DNA from 2 places in the Paenibacillus sp. FSL R7-0128 genome. Region 1 is predicted to be linked to the other one. Evidence: predicted binding sites of a transcription regulator. Region 1 holds the regulator's gene; the other holds the start of a gene.
What was found. Region 1 encodes LexA, which represses DNA repair genes until DNA is damaged. Its sites were predicted from a motif close to CGAACATATGTTCG; they were not measured.
Positions count from the first base shown of each region.

Region 2: NST26_RS23595 (YolD-like family protein) is a predicted target of LexA. The motif match lies at 2,202-2,215, and genes of this name have one in related genera.

Region 1 covers NZ_JBBOCD010000001.1:4,254,345-4,257,690, reverse strand. The annotation lists gene NST26_RS17605 (hypothetical protein) at 1-118, shown strand, start outside; gene NST26_RS17600 (hypothetical protein) at 134-493, shown strand; gene NST26_RS17595 (hypothetical protein) at 585-806, shown strand; gene NST26_RS17590 (hypothetical protein) at 921-1,139, shown strand; gene NST26_RS17585 (L,D-transpeptidase) at 1,219-1,557, opposite strand; gene lexA (transcriptional repressor LexA) at 1,746-2,372, opposite strand; gene NST26_RS17575 (LysM peptidoglycan-binding domain-containing protein) at 2,570-2,986, shown strand; gene NST26_RS17570 (DUF896 domain-containing protein) at 3,096-3,305, shown strand.
Region 2 covers NZ_JBBOCD010000001.1:5,613,472-5,616,817, reverse strand. The annotation lists gene NST26_RS23615 (glycosyl hydrolase) at 1-174, shown strand, start outside; gene NST26_RS23610 (PH domain-containing protein) at 192-683, opposite strand; gene NST26_RS23605 (hypothetical protein) at 884-1,486, shown strand; gene NST26_RS23600 (GNAT family N-acetyltransferase) at 1,574-1,999, opposite strand; gene NST26_RS23595 (YolD-like family protein) at 2,275-2,610, shown strand; gene NST26_RS23590 (hypothetical protein) at 2,653-2,814, opposite strand; gene NST26_RS23585 (M15 family metallopeptidase) at 2,993-3,346, shown strand, end outside.

The DNA of each region.
Region 1 (3,346 bases):
GGATTGGAGCAGCATTGATGTCGGGGGCAGTGGAATTACAGGTGGGATGCTGTTCGTGTACCGGATGATATTTAATCCGCTGGGTGTCATGTTGCTAGAGATACTATATATTTTGTAGTAGAGGGGGAAAAGAATGAATTCGCGTTATGATACGCCAAGCCCTGCACGCAAAGTCCGCAGGAGATCGGGCGGTAAGTCGTTACTGGTCCTTATCCTTGTTCTGATTGTGATGGCGGTTACGAATCCGGGAAAGGAAGCATTCAGTGAATATTCTGTAAAGAATCTGGAAAATACGCTCGGTCAGGAAATAGGCGACGGAATTACCAAGCAGGTGGCCCAGCCTGTAATTGAGTCTTTGACCGTGAGGGATAACTACATTTTGTTTTCTGTATTCAGTGTACCGGACCTTAAGAATACCAATTTTTTTACCCGGGATGGCGGGGCCACGAAGAAGTATATCGGATTGTTCAAAATCCTGTTTATTAAGCTGTAAATATGGTTTACATATTGTTCCATGACCCGGTATAATTGAATAGATTCGAGACGGAATCTTTAATATGGTTGTGGAACAAGGAGGAACGAAGTTGAATACGGCTTATAAAGTACTGTCCAGTGATGCTGATCTATTCGCTGCCGCACTGGCACAGGTACAGGTCTACGTCGTTCAGCTGGTTGATGGCAAACCGCATGTGATTGCTGATTATGCCGGACCTGTACAGAAATGGACACCGGAGTACATTGTGCTGGCCGGAATGACTTATAGACGCGATGAATTTGAATTCCGGGTACGATTGAACAAAAAGTAAGCAGATTCGCTGCCCACTACCTGCAGCTCTAACTAACATTACTGCCGAATCACACAATCTTTGGAGCCATTTTTGGCATCTCTTATACTATCCAAGTGTAAAAGAGGTGTAAAGATGAGCCAAAGAGAACGTAATCGGATTCGCAGAGCCATTAATGTCCTGCTGACACAGCGGGCAATTCTGCTGGAGAGACTGGAAGAAATCAATGAGAATCTGCGCAGAGTGCCTAGAGGTTCGCGGGCCAGAAGAGAACTGCTGGCAGCCAGAGAATCGATCCGCGAGGCCATCCGTTTGAATACGGTGGCTATCCGTCTGTTGAGAAGTGTGCTGTAGTCTGTATCCGCTCTAATTCATATGAATCACAAAAACCCTTGGGACGCAATCTGGCGTCTCAAGGGTTTTTGCGACGTTCCTATTCCCGGATGGTGACACGGGTACCTATGGGAACGAGGGCGGCTAGAGCCAGAACATCTGCGTTATACATACGAATACAGCCGTGTGAGACCATGTGGCCGATGGAGGATGGGTCATTGGTTCCGTGGATGCCGTAATGCGGCTTGGACAGTCCCATCCAGAAGGCACCGAACGGACCGCCCGGATTGGGCTGTTTGTTAATGATGGTGTATTCGCCTACAGGCGAGACGGTTAACATTTTGCCGATGCCGACAGGGAAGCCTCTGGTGACAACGTCATTATCCAGCAGGTACAGCATGCGCTGTGACAGATCGACGATAATTCGGTAATTGGGCATACAGATCAGCACTCCTTTGTAACAGGATATGTGCGGAGCTAGACAGCGGTTCGCAGAAAAAATGGCCAAAAAGCCGAATGCGAACAAATGTTTGCATTCAGTTTTTTGGCCACTACACGAAGTAAAATGAACATAAAACAGGCTGCTTCGCATGGTGCGGAGCAGCCTGTTCTTAAGCGGGGAGTAGATTAGTGGATATCGCGGAATAATCCGATGACCCGGCCCAAAATCGTAACGCGGTTGAGGCGGAGAGGCTCGTACGCCGGATTCTCCGGCTGCAGCCTGATATGATCCCGTTCCTTGTAGAAGGTCTTGACAGTTGCTTCATCTTCTTCGGTCATCGCTACAACAATATCGCCGTTGTCGGCAGTCTGCTGCTGGCGCACGATGACATAATCCCCGTTCATAATTCCGGCATCCACCATACTGTCACCAAGAACAGATAGCATAAATACCTTGTTATCGCCTACATAATGAGCAGGCAATGGGAAGTAATCCTCAATATTCTCTGTAGCTGTAATAGGAACACCAGCTGTAACCTTACCCACGACCGGGATGCGGGTAACGGTCTGGACAAATTGATGCACATTCTCTGAATCTTCCTGGCCGAGTAATTCAATGGCACGTGGCTTCGTTGGATCACGCCGGATCAGGCCCTTCTTCTCAAGCCGGTCCAAGTGACCATGCACGGTAGAGCTGGAGGCCAGGCCGACAGCCTCGCCAATCTCGCGGACGGACGGAGGATAACCCTTGCTGCGGACTTCATTACGTATAAATTCCAGGATCGCCAGCTGACGACTAGAAATCTTTGACATCGGTATCAACCCCATATACTATGTTTGGGAAAATTATAACATAGAACTTCCGTTCGTACAAACATAAGTTCTAAAATGAGGAAAATAAGAGAATGAAAATAAAGAGAACAAATGTTCCGAAAAAACTATTGATCGAAACACATGTTCGTGTTATATTATTTTCGAAAGCAAGAACATGTGTTTGGAGGATGATGATCATGTTAAAGTATAGTACATACAACAGTATCTACAATAATGAGGATATCAAGGTGTCCGCTCCCGGTAATCCAACTGCTCATAGTTATGTAACCAAGATCAAGGACGGGATTCTTCATAGTCTCGCTGCGCTCTCATCACTATTCCGTCAGGTCAGCCTGATGAAGCTGGTTCTGGTGCTGATGCTTGTTATTTCGGGATTCACTGTGGTGGGGAATGTTTTTGCCGGTTCGGTCTCGTCGATGAAGCCGGATAAGCGGATCGTAGTCGAACGCGGAGATACCTTATGGAGTATTGCGTTAAGCAACAAGCCTGAGGACATGAAGACTGCCGTATATATAGAAGGAATAATGAAGACGAATCATTTGGAGAACAGCGGCATTAAGGCCGGAGATATTCTGACTTTACCTTTATACTGAAGGAATATGTCAGACTAATGATCGACTGTGAGAGCTTTCAGGGGGTAGACCTTGACAAGCTCTTTTTCTCATGGCAAAGTTAAAATGAATTTAGAGGGAGGGAAACGTATTGAATATTGACGAATTGGTCGCACGCATCAATGAATTGGCACGCAAAGCTAAGAACGGCGGCCTGAATGACGAGGAACTGGCTGAACGTGCCAAGCTCCGCGAGATGTACCTGGGGAATATCCGCACTAACTTTCGGGCCCAGCTTGATACCATCGAAATTGTGGACAATCCGGAGCATGAAGAAGGCAATAACGGACTTAAGCATTAGCCTGTTGCCTTTTCATAGATAATACAGGATGACTAGGGGGA
Region 2 (3,346 bases), 1.4 Mb from region 1:
ATGAAGCAGAGCGGGCAGGAGCGGCAAGGCACAGTGAGTCTGATTGCAGGGAAGCTGCATGAGCTGAAGGTGGAGTACTATGAGAACCAGGGGGATGCGCGGGCGGTACTGATGTGGGAGAGCCCCAGCCAGGCCAAAGGCGTAATTCCGGCAGGAGCCCTCTACCTTCCATAACCAAGTGTAACGAAGCGTCAGATATGCTCGCGGTAGCTGATGTTGTTGGCGATTTTCTCGTCACGGACGGCTTGGCGCAGGATATCCTTGACAGCTTGAACCTTACGGATTCTATAGAAGGGGAGCTGTGGAGATGAAGCATCATCCGACAAAATGATCAGCGTCCCGATGCCCAGCATACGCTGCATAATCGACTGAGTGACAGAGAAATCATTGACCCGCAACAGCTCGATTTCTTCGACATCCTTGCCGATCAGTCCGCTTTTCACCATAATCCGCTGGGACGTAATCGTATACTTGGTGGTATTCAGTCCGATCAGCCCCTTGAGACGGTCGGAGATGCCGGCAGGCTTGCCCTGCCATAATTCTTTTTCGGGACCGGAGCTATGGCCAGCCGCCGGACGGCGTGCTGCTGCCGGAGAACCGGCCTCTTCTGTACCTGCCCCGCATTCCCCGCAGAATTTGGCACCTTCCTTGTATTCCGCACCACATGCTGTGCAATAAGCCATGATAATCTTCCTCTCCTTGAACAGATGAATTCATTATAGTATAACAGGAATTGCCAGTCATCAACGGGTTATGGACCGCCGGTTCTCCCTATGAATACGCTTAACTGCTGACATATGTTTCATTGCGCCGAATTTTACATTAATTTCATTTGCACTTAACAAAAATCGATATTATTCTGTTAAGTGGAGGGATATTAACTATGAGACAAGCTTTACTTGCAGGACTGCTAGTGGCCGTCATGATACTCAGTGCCTGCGGCAATAACAGTGCTGAACCGGCGTCCCCGGAAGAGGTACAGGAGACGGTACAGAACTTTTACAATGAAATGTCGAAATTCGATGAAATGGGCAAATCCTCGCTAGAGAACTTCAACACCACGCTAACCTCTTATTCCACCGGACAAGCGACAGACAAAGAATTCGAGAAGGCTGTGGACAGCTTCCAGGATACCGCATCTCAGCTTGCAGATCATGTGAACGATATCAAGATTGCGGGTGGCCTGCCGGATACGATCGAGAAGCTGCTTAGAGATTCGGTGATCGCTTTCCAGAGTGCCTATCAGATCAAGGAGAAGGCTTCCAAGGGCGCAGTATCGCCAGATGTGACCGCTGAGGAATTCAACACGATGAATGAGCAGGCGGACATAGCGATGCTCTACGGCATCTCCAAGCTGAATGAAGCCAGAGAAGCCGCCGGATTGATTGAACCGGAGCAAGCCGTACCGGGAACCGTATCAGATGCAGGCACAGATGCCAAGCAGGAACCGGGTGCTGGAAGCGCAGGGACTTCGTCAGTGAAATAAGCAGAGACAAGACTTGTTATACGCCAAAGGATTCAGATGAAGACGCTGTACAGCATTACTGTAGGCGTCTTTTTGCTGCCGATTGAATTATTGGTCCAATCTTTTTGAGAAGTACTTAGGGGCTTCCCTGAAACCTTGTCTTTCATAAAATGTATGAGCCGCTATTCTTCTGGCATGGCAATGAACCTGGATACTGGCACATCCTCTTCGGCGGGCGGAAGCTGATGCGGATTCCACTAATTCCTGTCCAATTCCCTTACTTCTAGCTGAGGAGTCTACAACCAGATAACTAATGGAGGCGATATCTCCTCTCATGCCCAGCTGCGGGATATAATGCAGGGAAAGACAGGCGATAACACCTCCTTCCGCTTCATAGACCATTAACTCCTCATTGGGGTCAGCAAGAAGTCTTTCTATATTCTCTTTCATATAAAGCCCGGTATCCGGGTAACCTAATTGCGTTAATAGTCTGGAAATATCCTCTCGATCCTCCACATTTGCAGCTCTAATCATAAATATCATCTCCGTCCTTTCTACCCTATTACCCTAATGATGGCATCAGATTAGCGAAATTACTAGAACCACAGTATGGCTGTTTCAATGCAGGTGTGGTGCTAGTTCAACCCTTTGTAATGATCAGTTAAAGCCCTCCTTCTGCGTCCTTGGCCTGACATTAATTTCTGCTTGCTTAACAAGCTGAATCGCGGATATAATACAAACATACGTTCGGTTTATGAGCGGAAAGATGATGTAGTCCGGGTTATAAACATCAGAGTGGGGGAATAGCAATGGGCAAGAAGCTTGAAGCGGGCGGTCTGCGGGAGAGCAGCCGAATCATGTTGACGGAGCATAAGGGCGGGATCAGGAGGGACGAACGGGAGACCTGGCATAGCCTGAGGCCGGTGCTGGATGAGCAGAAGCTGGAAGAGATTGAGCATACGCTGGCCTTATCGCTGCGGAGTCATGTGCGGGTAACGCTGGTGCTGTATGATCCTCAGGAGCAGGTGAAGCTGAGCGGGTTCGTGACCTCCATTCACACCCACTCGCGTGAATTCAAGCTGCAGTGGGCGGAGGAATGGAAGTGGCTGCTTGTAGATGACATTGTGGAGGCTTACATTGTCTAAAAGGTAAGCTCTTTGCCTGGGATCAGCACGGGCACGCTTCATTTACTTGCTGCGGTGTCCATCCGTCTTCTCATAGGCAATCAGCGTGACTTCCGGGTTCCCGGTCATCCGGGCAATCTCCGATTCCGCCTGGCGGATTACCTCCACCACATCCTCCTGATCGCTAAGCGGGGCTATTCTGTAGCTGTCGCTGTGTATCTCCATGTTCATCCCCCTTTTCGTTTGAATGACCTGACTTACGGTCTGTCTTCTTATTCTGGCCTGTAGGCGCACAGTTCATCCGGGGAGATAGGACGCTGCACAGCTTATTTTGTGAAAAAAACGGTCATTGGTGCAAGCAATCCGGCCTAAGCGGGCATTTACTATACCAGGGGGTGAGTAGATGCTTACTTTGGAGCAGGTCAAGCAGAAGTCCGCCGCAAGGCTGGCGAAGCTGCATCCGGCCGTACTGGCCGGGGCGAACGAGCTGATTAGACGGAGCTATAACCGGGGGGTACCGATCCTCATTACGCAGGGCATGCGCACGATAGCGCAGCAGAATGAGCTATATGCTCAAGGGCGAACCAAGAAGGGCGACATTGTAACCAATGCCCGGGGAGGCGGCAGCTACCATAATTACGGACTGGCAATAGACTTTGCGCTGCTCCTGCCGGATGGCAGGAATGTGTCCTGGGATATGAAACGTGACGGGGATGGCGACAAGGTGGCAGACTGGCAAGAGGTGGTGCAGGAGGGG